One region of the Brucella sp. BE17 genome, then DNA from elsewhere that is predicted to be linked to it. Evidence: riboswitches for the same ligand, from Rfam matches in the RefSeq annotation. Region 1 holds a riboswitch; each other region holds the start of a gene.

Region 1 (7,839 bases):
ACTGAGTGGACCAGACCGGAAGGCGGCATGTTCATATGGGTGACGCTACCGGAAGGCATGGACGGGGCAGAGCTGCTTGCGGCTTCCATCGAAAGCGAAAAGGTGGCCTTCGTGCCGGGCAAGGCTTTCTTTGCTGATGGTAGTGGTGCCAATACTTTGCGGCTGAGCTATTCCTGTGCCAATGACGCGATGATTGATGAAGGCATCAAGCGCCTTGGCCGGTTGATCGAGACACAGCGCAAATCAGCTGCCGCCTGATCAGCGCTGAAACGGCGAATTGCAGCTTGTACGCGGCCCGGCGAGAGGCTGATAGCTGTCGTCGGAGCTGCGGTAACTGCGATAACGGTTCGAGCACCATTGCATATGATTGATGCTTGGACCGAAGCGCCTGGGCTGGGGTCGTGTCGACGGGCGAACCTCCAGCGGTTCTCCGTTCCTGTATTTGAGAACACCGTTGCCGTTAATATAGGTGTCGCTGCTGCGGCAGGTGGTTGAGCCATAGCATCCGCGTGAAGCAGGCCCAGGTCGGTTAATGCCGGAATTGAGGCTGGGGACGGGAGAGCCAGCAGGCCGGAGAGACGGTAGATAAGGTGTCTTGCGCAACTCAACAGCCATGACGGGCACGGCGAAAAAGCCGGTCATGAGACTTGTGACAATTGCTGCGCAAAGTGTTGACTTGAACATTTCACCCGCTTTCAGATACCTGATCCGTGTATGTGACCTTGATACTATCAATCAAGTATAGTGTGAATATGGGTATTGAATGTCCGAAAAACAAAGTCGGTAACGATGCAACTGGTGAAGGAAAATACCGTCCACGTCCTTGACGCCGCTGATGTGCGGGTGGTGCCGGGACCGCTTGCCTATACGCAACAAAACAAGGCGTTGATTGCCGCCAATTGGCAACGGGAATATGCCGCAAAACCGGCTTTGTTTGACGGAGAGGTGTTTCTCGCACCAAATGCAGACTTGCAAAACGGTGTGTTGCAGGCTTCTTTCCAGCGCACGAGTTTCGCCACGCTCATGTATTGGCGGCAAGACCCTGAGACAGTACGGCCATGGCATATTTTTGCCATAGGCGTGATCGTTTCGCGGGAGGGCCATCTAATCGCGGCGCGAATGAGCAATCAGAGCGCTGTGGGCGGACGTATCTATTTTCCTGCCGGTTCGATCGATGATAATGACGTCATCGAAACCTATGCTGATTTTGAAGGCAATATGCGGCGTGAGGTGTTGGAGGAAACCGGACTCGACATACGTAAGGCGCGGGCAGAACCCCAATTCAATCTGGTTACCGCCAATCGCAGCATTGCGCTTTTCCGCCGTCATCGTTTTGATCTTTCCACAAAACAGATTGTAGCTGAAATCGAAAAGTTTATGGCCGCGCAGTCAGAACCGGAACTTGCAGAGATTATTCCCGTTACAGCTCACGGTGAAATGGGGGATGCCACACCGTCTTACGTTCGCGCCTTTGCCGATTGGCATTTTGGATATGTGAACAAGCCCTGCTGACCGATGGGTGACAGAGCCGGTAAAATCGTTATGCTCGGTGCTGCGGGGGCATGCTGTTTGGTATGAAGCATCATCAGGCGAGAGGAGGATGAAGCATGAGCGACACGGAATTTTCCGGCCGTTTCTATGAAGTTTTCGATATTTTCGCCGACAAGGCTCTTGCTGGAAATCCGCTGGCCGTTCTTCATGATTGTGAGGGGCTGAGTGATGCGCGCATGCAGGCGATAGCGCGGGAATTCAATCTTTCAGAAACAGTTTTTATTCTGCCGCCTGAAAATCCTGCTCATGAGGCGGCTGTGCGCATTTTCACGCCCGATTACGAACTGCCATTCGCAGGCCATCCAACGGTGGGAGCCGCTGTCTCACTGGCGCGGCGTCAGGATGTGGGCGAGGAGGCAGACCGGCTCATTACGCTGGAAGAAAAAGTCGGAATTGTGCGGTGTGGGGTCATTTTGGACGAAGGCAGCGCCTTTGCGGAATTCGATCTGCCGCGCTTGCCGGAAAAGCTAGATGTACGGGTGGAAAAGGAAGAAGCAGCGGCGGCCGTCGGACTTGGAACCCACGAAATCGGTTTTGAAAACCATGTTCCCGCCGTGTGGAGTGCCGGAACGCCTTATCTTCTGGTGCCAGTGCATAATTTGATCGCTGCGGCCAAAGTGGCAATTGATCCGGTTTATGTAGCGGAAAGCCTGCCGCATGTCGGTGATCGTCCTTTGCCGATCTACGTCTATTGCCGTGATACTATTCTGTTCGACAGCAATTTTCATGCGCGTATGTTTGTGACAGGTTCCAATATCTATGAAGATCCGGCGACGGGTTCGGCGGTCGCGGCTTTTGCAGGCTTGATCCAACAGAACGACAAGCCGTTGGACGGCAGTTCGCAATGGTGGATCGAACAGGGTATGGAAATGGGGCGCCCGTCGCGTATTCGCCTTGAAATCGATGTGGAAAAGCAGAAACTCGTCAGCGCGCGCATCGGCGGCACGGCAATCAAGATCGCCGAAGGTCGGCTCTTCGTTTGATTGATTACAGTCAAGGTTAAATTGTCCGGGTTTTTGTAGACTGGGAATGTTCAGGAGGCGTGCCATGATCATCAAGGAAATGTCGGACTACGATATCAGAAACATGATCCAGCAGACGCATGTCGGGCGTCTCGCCTATGTTCTGGATAATGCTCCGGTTATTGTTCCGATGGGGTTTCGCTTTAGCGGCGGTTCACTTTATTCCTTCACAACCGAAGGTCAGAAAATCGATGCGATGCGCCGTAATGATGCGGTGTGCATCCTGTTTGACGACATCGCATCGCGCACCCAGTGGAGTACGGTTGTCGTGCGCGGGCGTTATCGTGAGCTCGGACTGGAGGAAGAAAAGGCTGCAATCGCGAAGCTGATGTCGAAGGATGCAACATGGTGGGAGCCGGCCTATACCAAGACGGTCACCAGAGAAGGGTCAGAGCGCCCGCTTGAGCCGGTATTCTTCCGGGTGGACATCGAGAGCACGACGGGGCATCAGACGGGCTGAGCATATTTATGCAATTATCCCTAGCGTGGCTAAACTGAAATTCGTCTCACTTTGGAGCAAGGCTTTGATCGATTTTTGGATTCAAAGCCACACTAGCTTATGGAATATGAATGCCTGTTGTTTGCGATGCCTTTCATGCAAGCTGGATCGCCACGGTCCTCAATCTGGACTGGCCGTCGAAAGCGTCGGCCAATATTGCGGATGACGCAAAGCGCGTTGAGCGGCAGAAGCGCGAACTGGTGCGCCTTTTCGACGAGGCAAAAGAACACGGCATCAATGCCGTCATCTTTCAGGTGTCTCCGGCAGCCGATGCATTCTATGTTTCTTCCTATCTGCCATGGTCATCGTATCTCACCGGCAGGCTTGGCAAATATCCCGGTTTCGATCCACTGCAGTTTGCAATCGATGAGGCGCACAAGCGCGGCATCGAACTGCATGCCTGGCTCAATCCCTATCGGATATCGATGGACATCAAGCCATCGACCCGCAAGGCGCTGAAGAATGCAGCTGGCGATTCACCGCCGAGTATCTATCAGACCAGACCTGAATGGGCGGGTGTTTCGGCAGATCGCTATGTGCTCGATCCAGGTATCCCCGCTGTTCGCAAATGGGTGAGCGACATTACCGCCGAGGTAGTACAGAAATACAATGTCGACGGCATTCAGTTCGACGATTATTTCTACTATGAAACCGCCGGGTCACCGCTTGACGACAAGGCGACTTATCGCCGTTTCGGGACGTCGTTTTCTACGCGTTACGACTGGCGACGTCACAACACCTACATGCTGGTGCGCGAGGTTTCCGAACGCATCAAGTCGATCCGCCCGAATGTGCGCTTTGGCATCAGTCCGGGTGGCGTGTGGCGCAACCGTGCGGACGATCCGACCGGTTCGGCAACGCGCGCTGGCAAGACCAACTATGACGGTGATTTTGCTGACACACGGCGCTGGGTCAAAGAGGAACTGATCGACTATATCGCACCGCAGGTCTATTGGTCGTTCGCTCGCGACGATGTTCCTTATGATACAATCGTCCAATGGTGGGCCGACACGGTGCGCGACACGAAGACCGATCTCTATATCGGCATGGCTCTTTACAGGGCTGGCACCGTGACGTCCTCCGAACCGGACTGGCAAACAGGCGAGGGCGTCAGCGAGCTAAAGCGCCAGTTGGAGTTCAATGAAAAGCTACCCGGAGTGAAGGGCAGTATCCTGTTCCGTCAGGGTTTTCTTTCCGATCCAAAGCTTAAGAGTGTTTCAGATTTTTTTAAGAAAAGCTGGGGTCGGTGTAGGCCACCCCAATAAACCTGCGTTGAAAACATGTTCGGAAGAAATTCAATTTCTTTTCGTGATTTTTATCCGGTGTTTGATTGAAATCAAAGAACGTCCCGCTCCACATTGCTAGTAATGTGATTGTCGGCGGCGTCCACCAGCGCTGTCGTCCCGGGATGCCTTGGCCCTAATCGGTATCCCGGCTCCATTTATCTGTCGAGCGCACAAGCGCGATCTTTTAGTGGCGCCGTTTTTCGACAGCCAGCGGGTGCTGTCGGCGCTACCCCTCTGTTTCACCAAACCGGCACCCGCGACACTTTATTTCCCTGATGTTGATAGATTGCTTATCCCCGACACCCTTGCTATCGCTTGAGGCAGGAAACGGTTCTGCCATGATGGTGGATGAAAAGGGAACACGGTGATGCCGATCCGGCAATTCCGCGACTGCCCCCGCAACTGTAACCGGAGAGCAATCTTTCATGGTCGCGCAAGCGACAGACCACTGAGTGCTGTATGTCGCACTCGGGAAGGTGGAAGAGAGGCTAGGACCCGGGAGTCAGGAGACCTGCCGTATCCGGTCACCTATGCTTGGATACGGGGTGTGTCCGGGCGCGGCTTTCCGTAGCGGTGACATTGAAAAATGTTGCCGCCGGATGAGGACCGCTTTTGCCGTCATTTCCTTATCCTGCGGTTGTTATGCAGGGAATGCAAGATGCATAGTTTTCGCTCTACTCTCGTTGTGGCACCGCTCTTGGGCTTTGCGGTTCCTGGGTTTTTCATGTCGCTTGAAAGCCACGCCCAATCCCTGCCAGACACTGAGGATGTGGTTTCGCTCGATACGATTGTGGTGACGCCCTTGCGCCGCGCCACGTCGCTGCAACGCTCCACATCGTCGGTGACGGTCATTAATCGTGAGGCGATTAAACATTCAGCAGCTCCCGACCTGCAAACTCTGCTCAATAGCTATAGCGGCGTTTCGATCACGACCAATGGCGGACGGGGATCAAGCTCCAATCTTTATGTGCGCGGCCTGTCATCCAAGCAGGTTGTAATACTGGTCAATGGCGTGCGCTCGGCATCCGCTACTTCTGGTGCTACCGCGCTTTCAAATATTCCACTCACGTCCATCGACCGTATCGAGATCGCAAAGGGTGCCCATTCCGCGCAATACGGCGCTGATGCTATGGGGGGCGTTATCAACATCATCACCAATGAGGGCGGCGCTTGCGGCGAGCGACCATGGTGCGGTAGTCTGACAACGGGCGTTACGCATCCATGGGGTGGCTATGCATCCGGCTCGATACAGGGGCGCAGCGAAAGCGGGATCGATTATGCTTTGGGTGCTGCCGTAACCGGCACGCAGGGTTATGATTTTACCACGCCGGAAAAATCAGGCCATGAGGACGACCGCGACGGTTTTGTACAGGGGTCGTTCAATTTTGCGCTTGGGAGGGATTTCGACTGGGGCCGTATCTATACGGATGGACTTTTTAGCCGTGGCCGCAACCAGTATGATGGAGCCTATCCCTATTCCAATGAGGGCGATAGCACGGCTTTCAATGGCAAGCTCGGCGCGCGTTTCGATCATAGTGAGGACTGGTCTTCGACACTGGAATTGAGCACTGGCATCGACAAGAGCCGCGATTTTCGCAAAGGCGTTCCGGGTTCCGACCGTTTCGAGACGAAACGTTATGGCGTCTTTGCCTCGACCGAAAAACGGTTTGAGACAGGTAAGGTTTTGCACAACCTGACCGGCGGTATCGAAGCCTATCGCGAAGATGTCAATTCAACCACATCCTACGCCGTGACGAGCCGCGACCTTGCAGCCGTGTTCGCTCAATATTCGCTGGAATATGAAGCGCTGCGTTTTGATGGCGGTGTGCGTTACGATCACAACGAACAGTTCGGCGATGTGACCACCTATAATCTGGGCGCAAGCTATGAACTCGTCCCCGATCTCGTGCTGCGCTCGTCATTCGGTACAGGCTTTCGAGCGCCGACCTTCAACGAGCTATATTATCCGCCAACCCCCGGTTATCCGCCTGCCTCAAACCCTGATCTGCAGCCGGAAAAGTCACGGTCCTACGAAATAGGCCTCAACTGGAAGGCAACGGAAAAGACCAGTCTTGATCTGGCCTTTTATCAGACATGGCTTGACAATGCGATCATTGCCAGCGCGCCTAGCTTCACACCGTTCAACGTGTCAAAGGCGCGAATAACAGGTTTCGAGGCAAGCCTTTCGCATCGCTTCAGTAACCGCTGGGGCGTGAAAGGCTCCATCGATCTCAAGCGGGCCATTGATGAGGAAACCGATCATGACCTTCCTTATCGCGAACGGGTGAAGGCTACGGCAGAAGTCAATTTCCTGGCCCTCGAAAAACTCGATCTGACGGCGCGGCTGCTTTACGGCGGTTCGCGCTATAGCAACGCCGCCAATACCACCAAGCTCGGACAATATATGACGGCGGATATTGTAGCGCTCTATGCCCTTGATGATCGTTCGCAACTCAAATTATCGGTAGAGAATATTTTCGACAAGCAATATCAGACGGTAAAGGACTATGTTGCACCGGGACGCACTTTTAATATCGGGCTAACCCGGAAATTCTGATTGCGAGTATGCACACATGAAAAAACGAACAGGGACTGTCCGGAGCAGGCTTGGGCTTGCGCTCTGTTGCGTCCTGTTCACGCCCTTGGCAGCCAAGGCGCAAGCGGTGCCAAAACGCGTTGTATCGATCAATGTCTGTACCGACCAACTGGCGATGCTGCTTGCGGGTGAAGGGCAGTTGCAATCGGTCTCCTATCTTTCGCGCGATGCCATGCTCTCGGTGATGAGCGAGAAGGCGGAACGTCTGCCGATGAACCATGCGCAGGCGGAGGAAATCTTCCTGATGAAACCGGACCTGGTGCTTGCCGGGACTTTTTCGTCGCGTGCAACGGTTGGCCTGTTGCGCAGGCTTGGCATGCGTGTTGAGGAATTTGCGCCTGCACGCTCCTTTGACGATGTTTTCGCGCATTTGGAGCGCATGGGTGCATTGTTAGGACGACAAGCGCAAGCCGATGAAGCGGTAAGAGCGATGAAGGGGCGGCTGGCTGCAATCCCTAAACCGCAGCACAAGCGCAGCATCGCGCTTTATTATGCCAATAGTTATACGGCGGGGCGCGGCACGCTGATTGACGATGCGGTGCGGATCGCTGGGCTGGATAATCTTGCTGAGAGAGCAGGCGTCAAAGGGGCCGCGTTCATCCCGCTGGAAATACTGGTGATGGAAAAACCGGATATTCTGGTGCGAAGCGAGCGGGATCGTGCGCCATCTCTTGCCAAGCAGAATTTCGAACATCCGGCTTTGCGTGCGCTGGAAGCAAAGGCAAAACCCATTACGCTCCCCGATAATCTCACCGTTTGCGGTGGGCCATTCAGTGTGGATGCAGTGGCAAGGCTTGCGGAGGCGGCGCGTGACTGAAACGGAGCGTTTTTATCTTCTGTTGGCGGCGCTTACGGCTCTGGTCGTGGTACTCTTCGCGCTCTCAA
Region 2 (7,839 bases), on a different replicon from region 1:
GCCACCCGTTCGGCAGCCGAAACATTGCGCGGGCCCGGCGTCAGGTCGTCATAGCCCAGCACGAGAAAGCGTTCGTTGCGGACTGCATCGACATTGGCGAAAGCGGGCATGCTTTTGAGGAAAGCGATCTTCTCATCGGCGGTGACTTCGCCATAGTCGACGATGACGATTGCTGACGGATTGCGGTCCACCATGGTTTCCCAATCGATCCTGATCCAGTTTGAAGCGACATCGGAAAAAATATTGCTGCCGCCCGCCGCATCGATGATCGCCTGCGGCATGGAATAGCCGCCTGCACTGATGGCGACGCGTTCACCGGAATCATAGATGAAAACACTCGGTTGTTGTTTGCCGCGGACATCTTCTTCGACCTTGGCAATACGCTTGCGATAGTCGGACACGAGAGCAGAGGCGCGCTCGGGAACGCCGAAGATCGTGGCCAGGTTCTCCAGATCGCCATAGAGGTAGTCGAATGTCGGATGAACTTCCCTACCAAGCCGCACACAGGATTCCGAAAGCTCATAGACAGGAATACCATAGGCTGAAAGTGTGTCGGGCGTAACCTCACCGCCGACCCGCATGCCATAGCTCCATCCGGCGAAATAGAAATCGATCTCCTTTTCAAGAAAAAGTTCCAGCGAAGGATAGCTGCGCTGCAATTCGGGCAGGTCGGCGATCGCCGGAAAATCTCTGAAAGACGATGCCTTGAGCCTGTCGCCCTGACCGATAAAGCCAGCCATATGGCCCTCTAGACCAAGTGCCAGCATGATCTCGGTGAGATTGGAGCCATAAGAAGCCGCATGTGCAGGCGCTTTCTCGATGGTTACTTTACGGCCACAGCTTTCGACGGTTACGGGAAAGGCTGTCGCTTCCTTCACGAAAATAGCGACAAGAAGCAGAGAAAAGACGACGACACGTTTCATGACGCGCGCTCCTGTGGCAGACGGAAAGCGAAGCGTATTTCGCTTTCAAATTTGCTTACTGTAGCCTCGACATCAAAGGCGCGACGGATAACAGCCGGAATCAGGACATCGGCAGGCTCGCCTCTGGCGATCACATGGCCTTCATGCATGACAATGACCTGGTCGGCGAGTGCTGCGGCAAGCGTCAGGTCATGCAGCGTCATGACGATCGTGATGTCGAGACCGCGCAGGGCTTCGAGAATTTCAAGCTGGTGCCGGATATCGAGATGGTTGGTCGGCTCATCCAGAACCAGAAGCCCCGGCTCCTGCACCAGAGCACGCGCGATAAGCGTGCGCTGCCTTTCACCGCCCGAAACAACCGCAAAAGGTTTTTCGGCCAGAGCCAAGAGATCGAGACGCTCCAGCATGGTCTCGACGATTTCTCCCTCGCCCGAGGGCAACCCGAACAGACCACGCCTGTGCGGCATGCGCCCCATGGCAACGACTTCACGCACCGTGAAGGGAAAGTCCGGCATTGTTTCCTGAAGCACCGTTGCAATCTTGCGTGCAACATCACGCGGCGTCATTTTCCAGATATCGCTGCCGTCGAGCAGAGTTTGCCCGCCAGACGGTCGGTACAGCCGGTAGATACAGCGCAGCAGACTGGATTTTCCCGCACCGTTTGCGCCGACGATCACCGTCACGGATCGCGGCGCGACGTCGAAGCTTATATCCTCAATGATGCGACGGTCAGCCGAAGGCCCCCAAGTCACATTCCTGATATGAAGGCCGAACGGCGTCATCAGTTTCCCTAGAACTTGAACCGAGCAGAGAGGGTTGCCGTGCGCGGTGGCGCCAGATACCACTGCGTGCTGCCGCCGGACGTCGCATAGACCTCATCGAACAGGTTATAAACATTGAGTTCGAATGTCGCCTTGTCGGTGGGTCGCCATTGCAGCCCCGCATCGACCGTCACATAGGAAGGCCGTGTCACCGTGTTGGCATCATTGACATAGGTCTTGCCGACATAATGCAGCCCGCCATAGGCCATCCAATTCTCAAGGAAGCTCCAGCTTGCAAAGAGATTGGCCGCCTGCTCCGGCACATTGGGAGGCGTATTGCCGGAGAAATCACCACCGGCTTGCAAATAATCATCAAATTGCGCTTTCAGAATCGTGCCATTGGCTTCCACGCGCCAACCATAGTCAAGATCGATACCGAGCGATGCTTCAATGCCTTTCGAGGATTGCTGCCCGATCTGGCGCACGATGGTGCGGTCATCGGGGTCACGTGCCAGCACATCCTTTTTGACTATATGATAGGCGGAAAGCGTTGCATCCGCCCGCCCGTCAAGAAAGCTGAACTTGACGCCCGCCTCATATTGCTCGCCGCGCGGCAGGGAATAATCGCGCTGCGCATCCGAAAGTGACAGGATATTGCTGATCGGCTCGGAGGCTTGTGAATATTGCGCGTAAAAGGCAATATCTGGCAATGGCGTGTAGACCGCCCCAACACGCCAGTTGAAACTGTCAAGATTGCGTGAAAAGCTGCTTCCCGTCTCGGGATTTGTGCGCCTCAGGCGGGGATCGTCATAACGAAGCCCCGCAACGATCGACCATTGCTCGTTGAGCTTGAGATTATTGTCGGCAAAGAGCGAATATTGCCATGTCTTGCTGTCGAGAGTGGTGCGAAACGGGTCGGTACCGATGAAAAACCCCGGATCGAAATTGATCGGATCAACCACGGATTCCCCGCCCCTATAGGGGGAATTATTGCTGTTCCTAAAGCGGATACGGTTGACGTCGAAACCAATGACGGTCTCGTTTTCCATGCCCCCGAGGTTATGTTTGAATTTCACATCCGTCCGGTGTCCGACCTGCTCCTGATGGTGGTTGATCGCGATATAGCTATCCCGAAGGATGTCGTTCGTTTCCGGGCGGTAGAGATAGCTTTCGGCATTGCGCCAGTCGCGATCACTGAACAGATAATAGGTCGTGGAACGAACCGAGATGTTTTCATCCGGCGTCCACTCTGCTTTGAGCTGCGTGATATGGTCATGAAAGCGCACGCGGGAATCGAGCACATTATAGTTTTCATCGCGAAAGCGCTTGTCCAGCCGCCCATTGACCAGGGGCGTGCCGAAATAAGCGGACGGTTTGTTCAGCCCATGATCATGTGAAAGCGTCAAAGCCAGTTCATCGGTCGCCTGCCAGCGAAGCCCACCGGAAATGGCGAAACTCGACGCATCCCCACGCTCCATCCATCCATCCGATCCCTTGGCGCTGACATCGATATTATAGGCAAAACGGTCATCGATGGGCCCGGCGCTGCCAAATGCTATGCCCTTCTGGCCATCGGTGCCTATCATGGTACGCATTTCGTTGCGACGACCTTGCGTGAGCGGCTTCTTCGGTACGACGTTGATCGCCCCGCCAATGGAACCTTCGCCATAAAGAACCGAAGCAGGTCCATGCAGAACCTCGATCCGCTCGACCGCCCAGCTATCGAATGGAAAGGTGATGGTGCCGGAACCGGGATAAAGTTTTACGCCGTCATAAAGCCGCGTCACCGAACCTTGGCCGGAAAAGCCGCGCATGCTTAGGGCTGTGCCGCCATTACCCGGTGTACCGAGAAAATTGATGCCAATACCGTTACGCACGATTGCCTGATTGACATCCATCTGCCCGCGCTCGCGGATCGTCTCGCCGTCGATGACTTCGACGCTGGCGGGTGTCTGGCGCGCGGTCAGCCCTAGCCAGCTACCAGCATTGGAGACTTCATCGAGGTTTGGCCCGGCCCCACGCTTTTGCCCGCTGATGGCAATGGGATCAAGTACCACCTCCGGTTGCGTGCCCGTTGAAGGCGACTGCGCGAAAACAACACTGCCTGTGAGCGAGAAAAACCCGACGCCCACGGCAAGAATCTTATGGCATCGTGATGAGGGAAGCCGAAAACGGCAAGCAAAGTCGAGTGGCGCTATCGGCGCAGAAAATTTCAGATAAGGCATTCCATGGTCCAGCGGTACGTTGCTCGTCACCGCGACCACAGTCTCCCCATGAATATATGGATCCCCTGTCTTTCATCAGGAAACCCCGCCCGATGTGCACGCGCATGACTACGGCTGACGGCAGGTCTCCTGGCTCGCGGCTCACTGTTTTGCGTCGCCTTCCCGGGACCGCTGGCCCAGTGGCATGTGACGAAAACTAACCGCCTACAGTTGCGGGGGCAGCTGCGGCATCAGGCATTGGCCTTCACCGCATTCCCTTTTGATCCCCTTTCGGGAAACCGTCGTGATCACTTAGGCGTTGCCCGACTGCTTCGTCAAGCGACCCTCAATAACTATCGCTGAAAAAGCCCCCTGATGGTTTTAGCTTCGCCGCAAAATGGTGACGTAGAATCCATCTGTATCGGTCGAGAGAGGAGAGAAAACACTTCCATGTCGGGGAAAGACCGGTGTGGCCGAAACTCTATCGGGCACGGTAGCCTGCCAGAGGGATTTCGGCGAAGCTTCCGAAAAATCCATATTGGCACTCAGAAACCGCTCAATCTGCGCGGTGTTTTCCTCTGCAAACAGCGAACAGGTGACATAGGCAAGCCGTCCGCCGGGACGTACATAGTGTTTCGCGGCATCAAGAACCTGCGCCTGATCCTGCACCCGCCGCTCCAATTGCTGTTCATTGAGCCGCCATTTGGCGTCAGGCCTGCGCCGCCAGGTACCGGAACCCGTGCAGGGCGCGTCGGTTAAAACGACGTCCATTCGACCGACAAGCGGTTCAAGTGTATCGAGTTTTCCATGCACCTGCGTGTTGCGCGCACCCGCGCGTTGCAATCGTTCATGCATCGGTGACAAGCGCGCGAGCTCGGCATCATAAGCATGGACCTGTCCGCGATTATCCATCATCGCAGCAAGCGCCAGCGTCTTGCCGCCAGCACCCGCGCAATAATCTAGCACCTGCTCGCCTGGTTTTACTCCGGCAAAGAGTGCCGCAAGCTGTGAGCCCAGATCCTGCACCTCAAACCAGCCGTCAAGAAAGGCCTGTTCGCCCTGCACATTGGGATGGCGTCCCAAAGCTTCGATGGGGGGAATACGCAAAGCTTGCGAAAGAAACGGTGCTGGTCTGGCTCCAGCCTTTTCCAGCGCGGCAAGAACCTGCTCGGGTTTTGCTTTGAGACTGTTGATGCGCAGATCGACCGGTGGACGCGCGGCAAGCGCCGTGCCCTCCTCGACCCAGCGCGGTCCGAAAAGCGCTTCCAAAGACTGTGCACACCATTGCGGCACATCGGCACGCACATGCGCTGGCGCATCGTTGATGTCACGGTTTTCCCATGCAGAGCGGCGTTCGGCTTCCAGCGTCGCAGGCGCAAATTTGTCGCCATCGAGCATGGCATCAATCGTTGCCATATCCATACCACCATCAGCCAAAAGCGCACCAAAGGCGAGCGAACGGGCATCGTCGCCATCCATCCGCCACGCGATGGAAAGCTTGCGGCGCAAGGCGTCATAAACGATATTACCGATGACGGCACGGTCACCAGCCCCGGCAAAACGGTGTGCTGCGCCCCAATCCTTGAGTGCTTCGGAAGCCGGGCGCTTGCCCGCATCGATTGCACCCAGAACCTCGATTGCCGCCTGCAGGCGTCCACCAAGCCGCATGATTTCTCCTTATTAAACTATGCTCCCGGCATAGCCTTCCTTGCAGGCAAAAGGCAATCGTCAATTGGCTTATCGTCCCAAGCAAACAGAAAAGCCGGAGCAACGCCCCGGCTTTTCATGACAATCGGCTCACCGCCAATCATTCAGCGGCAGTCGTTGCCTCTTCTTCCAGCGCGATCGTATTGGCTTCATAGCCATGCGCTTTTTTGAGCGCGGCTCTTACGCCGGCTTCATAATCGGGATGAATCAACCGGAAGTGACCGAGCTGACGCTCGATGATAAAGCCCGGAACCCCGGTCATGGCAGCGGCGATGTTGGAAAACAGCCGCTGCTTTTCGCCATCGTTGAACAGGTTGAACAGCGCGCGCGGTTGCGAATAATCATCATTACCGATGCGGTGGTCATAGCGTGCAGCGTCCCCGGAGATGCGCAGCGGCGGCTCCTTGGCGGCAGGTTGTTCAACCGGGCCGTTGAACGAATTCGGCTCGTAATAGGCATCCGGGTTGCCGGTCTTGATGCCGCCATAGACGTTCATCTGACCATCGCGATGATAGTGGTGAACCGGGCACTTGGGCTGGTTGACCGGGATGGTTTCATAATGTGTGCCAAGGCGATGACGATGCGCATCCGCATAAGAGAAGATACGTGCCTGCAGCATTTTGTCCGGTGAATAGCTGATCCCCGGCACGATATTCGACGGCGAGAAAGCGGCATTCTCGATTTCGGTAAAATAGTTTTCCGGGTTGCGGTTCAACTCCATGACGCCGATATCGATGGGCGGATAATCGGCATGGGGCCAAACTTTTGTCAGATCGAAGGGATTATAAGGCGTTTTGTCGGCATCGAGTTCCGGCATGATCTGCACCTGAACTTTCCACTTTGGATAATCGCCGTTTTCAATGGAGGTGAAGAGGTCTTCCTGCGTGGATTCGCGCGTGCGCCCAATGACGCGTTCCGCCTCATCATTGGTCCAGTGCTTGTGCCCCTGCAAGGTCTTGAAATGGAACTTTACCCAGTAACGCTCGCCCGCATCGTTCCAGAAGGAATAGGTGTGCGAGCCATAACCGTTGATATGGCGCACGTCAGTGGGAAGGCCGCGATCCGACATCAGGATTGTCACCTGATGCAGGCTTTCAGGTGACAGCGACCAGAAATCCCACATGGCGGTGGCGGAGCGCAGATTGGTTTTCGGATGGCGTTTCTGCGTATGAATGAAATCGGGGAACTTGACCGGATCGCGCACGAAGAACACCGGCGTGTTGTTGCCAACCAGATCCCAGTTGCCCTCTTCGGTATAAAATTTCAGGGCAAAGCCGCGCACATCGCGCTCGGCATCGGCCGCACCCTGCTCACCGGCAACGGTTGAAAAGCGCGCCAGCATCGGCGTCTTTGCACCCGGCTGCAAAGCTTTGGCATTGGTATATCTGGAAATGTCGCCGGTAATGCTCAACGTACCAAATGCACCCCACCCCTTGGCATGAACGGGACGTTCGGGAATACGCTCGCGGTTCTGATGGCTGAGCTTTTCAATGAGCTGATAGTCCTGCAACAGCAGAGGACCGCGCTCGCCTGCGGTCAGGGAATTCTGATTGTCCGGTACCGGAGCACCGGCACTGGTCGTCATGATAGGACGGTCTGCCATGGGAATATTCCTTCCTGAAAAGCTCGCGTTAAAACGGAGCCTAGCCTTGCTGGGGCGGAGGGCGATAAAAAGCCGTCGCACCGTGGCTAGGGTACGAAGCAGTTTAGACCCGTTCCAATCATAACCTCCAATTGCTTTTTCTGTTATTTTTGATAGGTTTTTCCTATCATGTTTACCATTCGTCAGATGCGCTATTTCGATGCGCTTGCCACCACGCTGCATTTTCGCAGGGCAGCCGAACTCGTCCACGTCTCCCAGCCCGCTTTATCAGCACAAATCGCCGAGATGGAATCGGCTGCCGGGGCACCGCTTTTCGAGCGTTCCTCGCGCAATGTCATCATGACGGAACTGGGCAAGGAGCTTCATTCCGGCATCCGCACGATCCTGCATGAGTTACAGGCGCTGGAAGAAATCACCGCGCAAAGTCGCGGCCTGATGCAGTCGGGCTTGCGGCTCGGCGTTATTCCAACCGTCGCACCCTATCTGGTCCCGATGCTCATTCCGCTTTTGCGCGAGCGGCATCCCGCGTTTCGCCTGCACTTACGCGAAAGCGTGACTGCACGCTTGCTGGATGAGTTGCACGCGGGCGAAATAGACGCCTTCGTTGCAGCCCTCCCCATCGATGACGAGCGGCTTGCTCA
Region 3 (7,839 bases), on a different replicon from region 1:
CGTCCTGAATGCGCTCGCGCACCCTGTCGGCTATCTGCTGATAAAGCCGCCGTGGTTCCGCCATGACTGGCATATCACTCATAACTTCTCCCAAATTGGCCTTACCATATTCTGCGTCTTAACCAAGCGCAATATGCATGAACTGATGCCTTATTGCGACAAATTGTTCAATGGGCAGGATTTGAAAGCTCAAATCTCTACATTGGCTTGACCAGTTTACGCCTGTTTGCGTAGCTAGTACAAATATTTCCGGGAGGATGCCATGACGCAAAAGCCAGTAATTCTTCAGTTCGGCACCAGCCGTTTCCTGCTTGCCCATGTCGATTTCTTCGTTTCGCAGGCACGCGCAAAGCGTGAGGCAATCGGTACGATCGCCGTGGTGCAGACCACATCCAATCCGCAAAGTGCAGCGCGCATAAAGGCGTTGCATGAAGGGAATGGCTATCCGGTGATCATCCGCGGTCTGGTCGATGGCAAACCGTCAGAAACCGAACATCGCGCCACTGGGGTTTCCGCCGCCTATTCCGCGCATCGCGACTGGCAAGCGATCCTCGATCTGGGTACGAGAGTCACCGTCATTCTTTCTAACACCGGCGACAAAGGCTATGAACTGGACGCAAGCGACGATGCTTCGCTGCTTGAAAATCCAGAGACTTTGCCCAAAAGCTTTCCGGCAAAGCTCCTCGTTCTCACGCACCACCGCTGGCAGAACAACCCGCATGCGCCGCTTTCGATTTTCCCATGTGAACTGATTTCGCGCAATGGCGACAAGCTACGCTCGATCCTGATCGGCATGGCGCACGACTGGAACCTGTCCGCCAACTTCATCGGATGGCTTGGCGAGCACTGCGTCTTTGCCAATAGCCTCGTCGACCGCATCGTATCCGAAGCAATCGAGCCCGTCGGCGCCATAGCCGAGCCTTATGCGCTCTGGGCTATCGAGCAGACCGACGGGTTGATCTTGCCTTGTACGCATCCAGATATCATTGTCACCGACAATCTGGCGCTATACGAGCAGTTGAAACTTTATCTTCTCAATCTCGGGCATACATTCATTGCCGAGCAATGGCTAACCGGCAAGCGTCCTCAAGATGAGATTGTGCTGCAAGCCATGCAGGATGAAACCATCCGCAACGCGCTCGAAGCCCTCTGGCGCGAGGAAGTTCTGCCAGTCTTTGCGGCCGAAGGCTTGGGCTCGGAGGCAGAAAACTATGTCGCCACAGTGCGCGAACGCTTTCTCAATCCATATCTCAAACACCGCATTGCCGATATCGCATCCAATCACGCGGAAAAGAAGCAGCGTCGCTTCGCACCGATCATCGCACGTGCCGAAAAGCTGGGGCTTGATCTGCAACAGCCTCGCCTCAAGGCAGCATTGGCAAAGGACTGATCACACGGCCCGCAAGTGTGCCGCGGGCTTCTGTTGCATTTTGCCCGGCGCACAATAGCGGATATGGCAACCTTCCGCGCCGCTATGCTCTATTTCAACCTCGACACCGAAAACACGACGGATAAGTGCGGCGCTTAACACATCGCGTGGCGACCCCAGCGCCACGATCTGCCCCTTATCCATCACAGCGATACGGTCGCAGAACATGGCTGCATGGTTGAGATCATGGAGTGCCGCCATCACCGTCAGACCTTGCCGTTTGACCAGATCGAGCAGTCCGATCTGGTGGCCGATATCGAGATGATTGGTCGGCTCGTCGAGAAGCAATATCTGAGGTTGTTGCGCAAGCGCGCGGGCTATATGCAGGCGCTGACGCTCCCCGCCGGAAAGCGTGTGCCAGTAGCGCCGTTCCAGATGCGCCATATCCACATTGATGAGGGCGCTTTCCACAATGACATCATCCTGTGCCGACCAGGGTGACAAAGCACCAAGATAGGGCGTACGGCCAAGCTCAACCGCCTGACGCGCCGTGATACGCTCCATCGTTTCTGCCTGCTGCTCCACCAGCGCCAGACGCCTTGAAACCTCGCGGCGGCTTAATTGCGCGATAGACGTATCGCCTAATAGAACAGTGCCGGACCGCGGACGCCTGATCCCCGACAGAAGAGATAGCAGGCTTGTCTTGCCGGACCCGTTCGGCCCGATAATACCGAGAAACTCGCCCTCTTGAACGTCAAGGCAAACCCCACGCAAAATTTCGATCCCGCCCGCCGACCATGAAACGCCTTGCGCTGAAAGCATCATGAACGCCCCCGCCTTTGCCCCAGCAGCAGCGCGAAGGCAGGCGCTCCAACCAGTGCGGTTACAACACCGATAGGTAAAACCTGCCCTGGAACGATGATGCGCGACACGATATCGGCAGCGATCATGAAGATTGCTCCAATCAAGGCGGCAGCCGGCAAAAGTGCACCGTGGCGCACACCGACAAGCATGCGTGCGGCATGCGGAATGACAAGGCCGATAAAGCCGATTGAGCCGACGATCGAGACCATCACCGCCGTCATCAGTGCGCAGACACCAATCAGCATAGCATAGACGCGGCGCACTGGAATGCCGAGAGATGCTGCCGATTCCGCACCAAAAGTGAAGGCGTCGAGGGCGCGCGCATGCCAAAGACAGACAAAGAGGCCGACCAGGCAGGCGGGCAAAGCCAACGTCACATCGGGCCAGCGCACGCCGGAGAGATTGCCCAACAACCAGAACATGATGCCTCGAGCCTGTTCGGCATTGGCGGCTTTGGTCACGATGAAGGATGTCATGGCATTGAAAAGCTGCGAACCGGCTATACCTGCCAGAATGATAGCCGCACTGCCGCGCCCCGCTTTCATGGCCAGAAGCGACACCAGGACAAAGGCAATGATCGCGCCGATGAAGGCCCCGAAGGAAAGGCTCAACACACCACCGCCTACGCCCAGAATGGCGATACTGACCGCACCGGTAGAGGCGCCTGCGGAGATGCCCAGAATATAGGGATCGGCCAGCGAATTGCGCAAAAGTGATTGCAGAACCACGCCCGACATCGCAAGGGCCGCACCACAGCAGGCTCCCACCACAGCACGGCTCAGGCGATAGCTCCAGACGATGCCCTCATCGATCGGGTCGAGCGGATAGCCCGCCTGCCACAACCGATTGGCAACCGTCTTTGCCACCACATCAAGCGGAATCGCGGTTTCGCCGATAGAAGCGCCCAGCCAAAGTGCGACAAGAAGCAGGATCAGCGCCAGTATGGCAGCGCCGATCCTGTTGTTTCGTGGCAATCTTGCCGTGGCGGGCTGGGCCGTCATTGATTGAGATCCGAATCGGCAATGGCCGCGGCCAATGTCTCGATCCCCTCGACCACACGCTGCGAAGCACTCATCGATTGCGCGTCCACATCAAAGACGTGGCCATTCTTGACCGCAGGCATCAGGCTTGTCACCGGATCGCTTTTCAAGAACTCATGTTTGACGGCAATATCATCGGCCGGATAACGTCGACGGTCGAGTTTGGCCGCCACGATCATCGTTGGATTGGATTTGGCAACAGTTTCCCAGCCTATGGTCGGCCATTCTTCTTCACTTGTTATAACATTCCCAATACCAAGTGCCGAGAGAATATAGGCCGGAGCGCCGAACTTACCGCCAATATAGGGATCGGCGTCAATTTGCGTGCTGGAAAACCAAACCGCGGCCGACAGTTTCTTACCTGACGCTGCGATTTTTTTGCGTGCTGCGTCCTCACGTGCCTTGAGATCGGCGATCAGCTTCTCACCACGATCCTGCACGTTGAAGATTTCGGCCAGTTCACTGATTTCCTGATAGACGATGTTCATGGTGAAAGGGGCTGTTCGTACACCATCACCACCGCCGGAATTATCTTTGCCCACGCAATCGGCGGGCGATGTATAGGCGGCAATCCCCAGTTCCTCGAACTGCTCGGGCTTCGCAACAATGCCGTTCGGGCCAACATGCCACTGAAAGTCAGCCGTCACCAGATCGGGCTTTTGTCCCAGAACGCTTTCAAAACTTGGATCGTTTTCGGCAAGGCGCTTGACCTTGGCGTTGACCTCCTCAAAACCTTTCAGCACCGGGCCGAACCACACCGCCGTACCGACAACCTTGTCGCCAAGACCGAGGCTGTAGAGTATTTCGGCACTGCTCTGGCCGACCGCGACCGCGCGGGCGGGTGCCTGTTTGAAGGTTACATCGCGACCGCAATTTTTCAGCGTCAGCGGATATTGGGTTTCTGCCGCCTGAAGGGTTGCTGCGCCTGCAAGGAAAGTAAAAGCGCCGAATGCGGCACCAAGTGCCGCCTTGCCGATAATTTTCATGGAAATCCCCGAAATGATGAGAAAAAGCCCGCGTTAAACAGACACGCAGGCGCAGACGGAAGAGCGCGCGAAGCAAACCGACATATCCGGGGATATGCATGAAAAGAAAGGCAGGCGTCTTTCGACGCGATGTGCTGTCATAACCGGCTCCTGCTCCGGGCTTCCCCGCCCGTGACGATGGACACAATCTAGACGGCAGGTCTCCTGGCTCACGGACAAGATGCTGTTCATCTGCCTTCCCGTGCTGCTCGCACAGTGACATGACGCTTTTGACGTCACGAGGATGAACAGCAATCCGCTTACAGTTGCGGGGGCAGCCACGGTCTCGGTCCCTTTTGGGTCGGCCTCACCGTGTTCCCTATTAATCCCCTTCGCTCTCGGTCGGGGAACCGTCGTAATGGTATTATGTCGCGGTCATGCCCGGGTCAAGGGAGGAGCGCAACAATCAAGAGCCTACGACCCATACCGTCGCAGCAAAGGACAGAAATCAAAAATCTGGGAGAAAATGGTACGGTCGGTTGGAGTTGAACCAACGACCTCAGGAGCCACAATCCTGCGCTCTAACCAACTGAGCTACGACCGCGTACCGTTGCCGGATATTTCCACCTCAGCGGCACCGACAGGGGGTCACATACGGAGAATCGATCCATATTGCAAGAGATTATAGCGCTCTTTTTGAGAAATACCCCATCATCAAACCTGCCGCCATTTTCCCAAGACCACCATATATAATCGCAACAAAGTTCGCGCCCTTCAAAATTGCGCCTCGCGCATTAACTAAGGCAACAGAAAAACTGGCTCATATCCATTGGCAATATGGACCCAGGCGCATGACAAGCTTATTAATAAGACGTTAATAAAAGCCTTAAACGGCCAAAAGGACAGATAGGACCGGTATGTCTGGACCATACCCATTCATTGATATCGCCGCGCTGGATGACATCCGCGAGGGCTTTGTCCGGGGCGACGCACAGATCGTGCTCGACCACGTTCTGTCAGGCGTATTGTGGGCTAACGGTGCCGGTGCAAAACTACTGGGCTTTGATCGTATCGAGACGTTGATTGGCAGCGAACCGCAATTGCCTGTCGCTGCTCGCCGCCAGATCGCCACTGCCAGCGCGGATGCAGGGGCCGGGCCGCGCAGCGTTTCAGTACGTCTTGAAACCGGCCTGCGCTCGGAATTAACACAGCTTAAAATTTCCACCATAACGCTTCCGGACGGCGTGATCGGCCTGCTTTTGACCAGCAGCACCCCGGCAACATCCACTCCAAACACACAAGATGATGCAGTCATTGCCGGCCTTGGTGATAAAGAAACGCATGTTGCTCTGCTCGATGCTGACGGAAATATTCTCGCATCAAGTCCACATTTTTCCTCACTCGATATCACAGCCACAACACTGGAAGATTTGGTTATAGAAGCAGCGGATGCCGACGACCGGCTCGTCAAGCGCCGCATTCGCGCCGGAAGTCACTCAGTGCCGGGCGCCGTCGCCCGTCTTGCAGATACACCGCCCAAGCATCTTCTTTGCATCGTAGCCCCGGCTCCGGCGCTCAATTCCACACCCTCTGTAGCAGCGGATGCGTCCTTGCCGGAAAAACCCAACCGGCAAAGTTTCCGGTTCGATCCCGCATCCCCCCCGGCCCGCTTCATCTGGAGAACTGATGCCGACGCTGTATTTAGTGAAATATCGCCGGAATTCGCCGCTACAGTCGGTCCAAATGCCGCTGATGTGACCGGGCGGCGCTTTGGCGATGTCGCCACCGTTTTCGGTTTTGACACGGAAGGCACCGTTGCAGCGCTGCTGACAAAACGCGACACATGGTCAGGCAAACGGCTGATGTGGCCCGTCGAAGGCACCAGCCTGCGCGTGCCGGTGGAACTCGCCGCTCTTCCGGTCTATTCGCGCGACCGCGTCTTTAACGGCTTTCGCGGCTTTGGCCTCGTACGCCCGGAGGGCGCGGTGGAAGACCCCGAGCAGATCGGCCTGGCACTAGCTGGTAACAATGCACCAAAGCAGGCGCCGAAACCCGTCATCACGGAAGAAACCATTGAAGACGGGGCGTTGGCGCTAACGCAAGAAGTCGCCAATGACGACAGTCCGGAAAAAATTACGCCGCCACGCAGCGCGCTCAGCCGGGAATCGGATGCAATCGCCAGCCTGTTGAAAGCCTGCGCGCAAGAAAAGGTCGCAAGCGACGAGCAAAAGCAGAAGCTGCGTGCGCGCGAACACCGCTCTGAAGGTGGACTGACCGACACCGAACGCAATGCTTTTCGTGAGATCGCCGAGCGCCTGCGCCAACAAGGATTTTCCGCGACGCCTGCGGAAACTGTCGTGGAAGATCAGCCCGCCGAGACAATCACGCCGGACAACGTCCATTTTCTAGCCGAAGACGAGCAGCCTGAAAAAGAAACTGCCCTTCTCGCAAATCTTCCCCTGCCGGTGATTATTCATAGCGGTGACAACGTCCACTACGTCAACGAGGCGTTGCTCGATCTCACCGGCTATCGAAACCTTGAAGATATACGGGATGCTGGAGGCATCGATGCGCTTTTCAACAGCGAAAGCGATGACCAGCAACAGACTGGCAATCAAGGCCAGGGCATGATCCTACGCCGTGCCGATGGCAGCGAACAGGCGGTTGATGCGCATCTCAATGCAATTGCGTGGCGCGGCGCGCGCGCCCTTATGCTGAGCCTGATGCCGGTGGCAATCCCCCTAGCACCTAACCCGGTGCCAGCGCTCACCGCCGCACAGGATGAAGAAAAGGAAGCGCTTGAAGCGCATGTGGATGAGTTAAAAACAATTCTCGACACAGCGACGGACGGTGTCGTTCTGATTGATCCCGAAGGGCGCATCCGCTCGATGAACCATTCTGCCGCAGCCCTTTTCGGTTATGATCGCGAGGACACGCAAGGTAAAGTCTTTTCCATGCTCTTTGCGGTGGAAAGCCAGCGTGCGGCGATGGATTATCTTAGTGGCCTTTCCGGCAACGGCGTTTTGAGCGTGCTCAATGACGGCCGCGAAGTGATGGGGCGCGAAGCCAATGGCGGCGTTATTCCTCTGTTCATGACCATCGGCAAGCTGCCGCAGCAGCGCGGCTTTTGCGCCGTTCTGCGCGATATTACGCAATGGAAGCGCACCGAAGAAGAGCTGACCGATGCACGCCGACAAGCGGAACAAGCGTCCAGTCAAAAGACCGATTTTCTGGCGCGTATCAGCCATGAAATCCGCACGCCACTCAATGCGATCATCGGCTTTTCGGAGCTGATGTCAGACGAAAAATTCGGCCCCATCGGCAATGAACGCTACCGCGATTATCTGCGCGACATCAACCGCTCCGGCAATCATGTTCTGGCGCTGGTCAATGATCTTCTAGACATTTCCAAGATCGAGGCCGGTGGGCTCGACATGCAGTTCGAAGCGGTCTCGCTCAATGACGCTATTGGCGAAGCCATCGCATTGATGCAGCCGCAGGCCAATCGCGAGCGCATCATCATCCGCTCGAGCTTCCCGACCAACCTGCCAGATATTGTTGCCGATGCGCGCTCGATCAAGCAGGTGGCGCTTAATCTTCT

What was found. Region 1 has a riboswitch for cobalamin ahead of AAIB41_RS05745 (TonB-dependent receptor). Riboswitches for the same ligand answer to the same signal wherever they lie in the genome.
Region 2: it holds a riboswitch for cobalamin, as region 1 does, so the genes downstream of both, AAIB41_RS12385 (TonB-dependent receptor) here and AAIB41_RS05745 (TonB-dependent receptor) in region 1, are expected to answer to the same signal.
Region 3: it holds a riboswitch for cobalamin, as region 1 does, so the genes downstream of both, AAIB41_RS12495 (ABC transporter substrate-binding protein) here and AAIB41_RS05745 (TonB-dependent receptor) in region 1, are expected to answer to the same signal.

What each region holds. Positions count from the first base shown of each region.
Region 1 covers NZ_CP154467.1:1,176,051-1,183,889, reverse strand. The annotation lists gene AAIB41_RS05775 (PLP-dependent aminotransferase family protein) at 1-258, shown strand, start outside; gene AAIB41_RS05770 (BA14K family protein) at 259-642, opposite strand; gene AAIB41_RS05765 (NUDIX hydrolase) at 790-1,512, shown strand; gene AAIB41_RS05760 (PhzF family phenazine biosynthesis protein) at 1,608-2,534, shown strand; gene AAIB41_RS05755 (pyridoxamine 5'-phosphate oxidase family protein) at 2,599-3,033, shown strand; gene AAIB41_RS05750 (family 10 glycosylhydrolase) at 3,144-4,337, shown strand; cobalamin riboswitch at 4,670-4,892, shown strand; gene AAIB41_RS05745 (TonB-dependent receptor) at 5,083-6,915, shown strand; gene AAIB41_RS05740 (ABC transporter substrate-binding protein) at 6,932-7,771, shown strand; gene AAIB41_RS05735 (iron ABC transporter permease) at 7,764-7,839, shown strand, end outside.
Region 2 covers NZ_CP154468.1:195,195-203,033, reverse strand. The annotation lists gene AAIB41_RS12395 (ABC transporter substrate-binding protein) at 1-923, opposite strand, end outside; gene AAIB41_RS12390 (ABC transporter ATP-binding protein) at 920-1,705, opposite strand; gene AAIB41_RS12385 (TonB-dependent receptor) at 1,714-3,909, opposite strand; cobalamin riboswitch at 4,011-4,207, opposite strand; gene AAIB41_RS12380 (RsmB/NOP family class I SAM-dependent RNA methyltransferase) at 4,270-5,556, opposite strand; gene katA (catalase KatA) at 5,696-7,198, opposite strand; gene AAIB41_RS12370 (hydrogen peroxide-inducible genes activator) at 7,367-7,839, shown strand, end outside.
Region 3 covers NZ_CP154468.1:222,946-230,784, reverse strand. The annotation lists gene AAIB41_RS12515 (FadR/GntR family transcriptional regulator) at 1-82, opposite strand, end outside; gene AAIB41_RS12510 (mannitol dehydrogenase family protein) at 263-1,390, shown strand; gene AAIB41_RS12505 (ABC transporter ATP-binding protein) at 1,391-2,194, opposite strand; gene AAIB41_RS12500 (iron ABC transporter permease) at 2,191-3,234, opposite strand; gene AAIB41_RS12495 (ABC transporter substrate-binding protein) at 3,231-4,259, opposite strand; cobalamin riboswitch at 4,436-4,668, opposite strand; tRNA gene AAIB41_RS12490 (tRNA-His) at 4,766-4,842, opposite strand; gene AAIB41_RS12485 (PAS domain S-box protein) at 5,156-7,839, shown strand, end outside.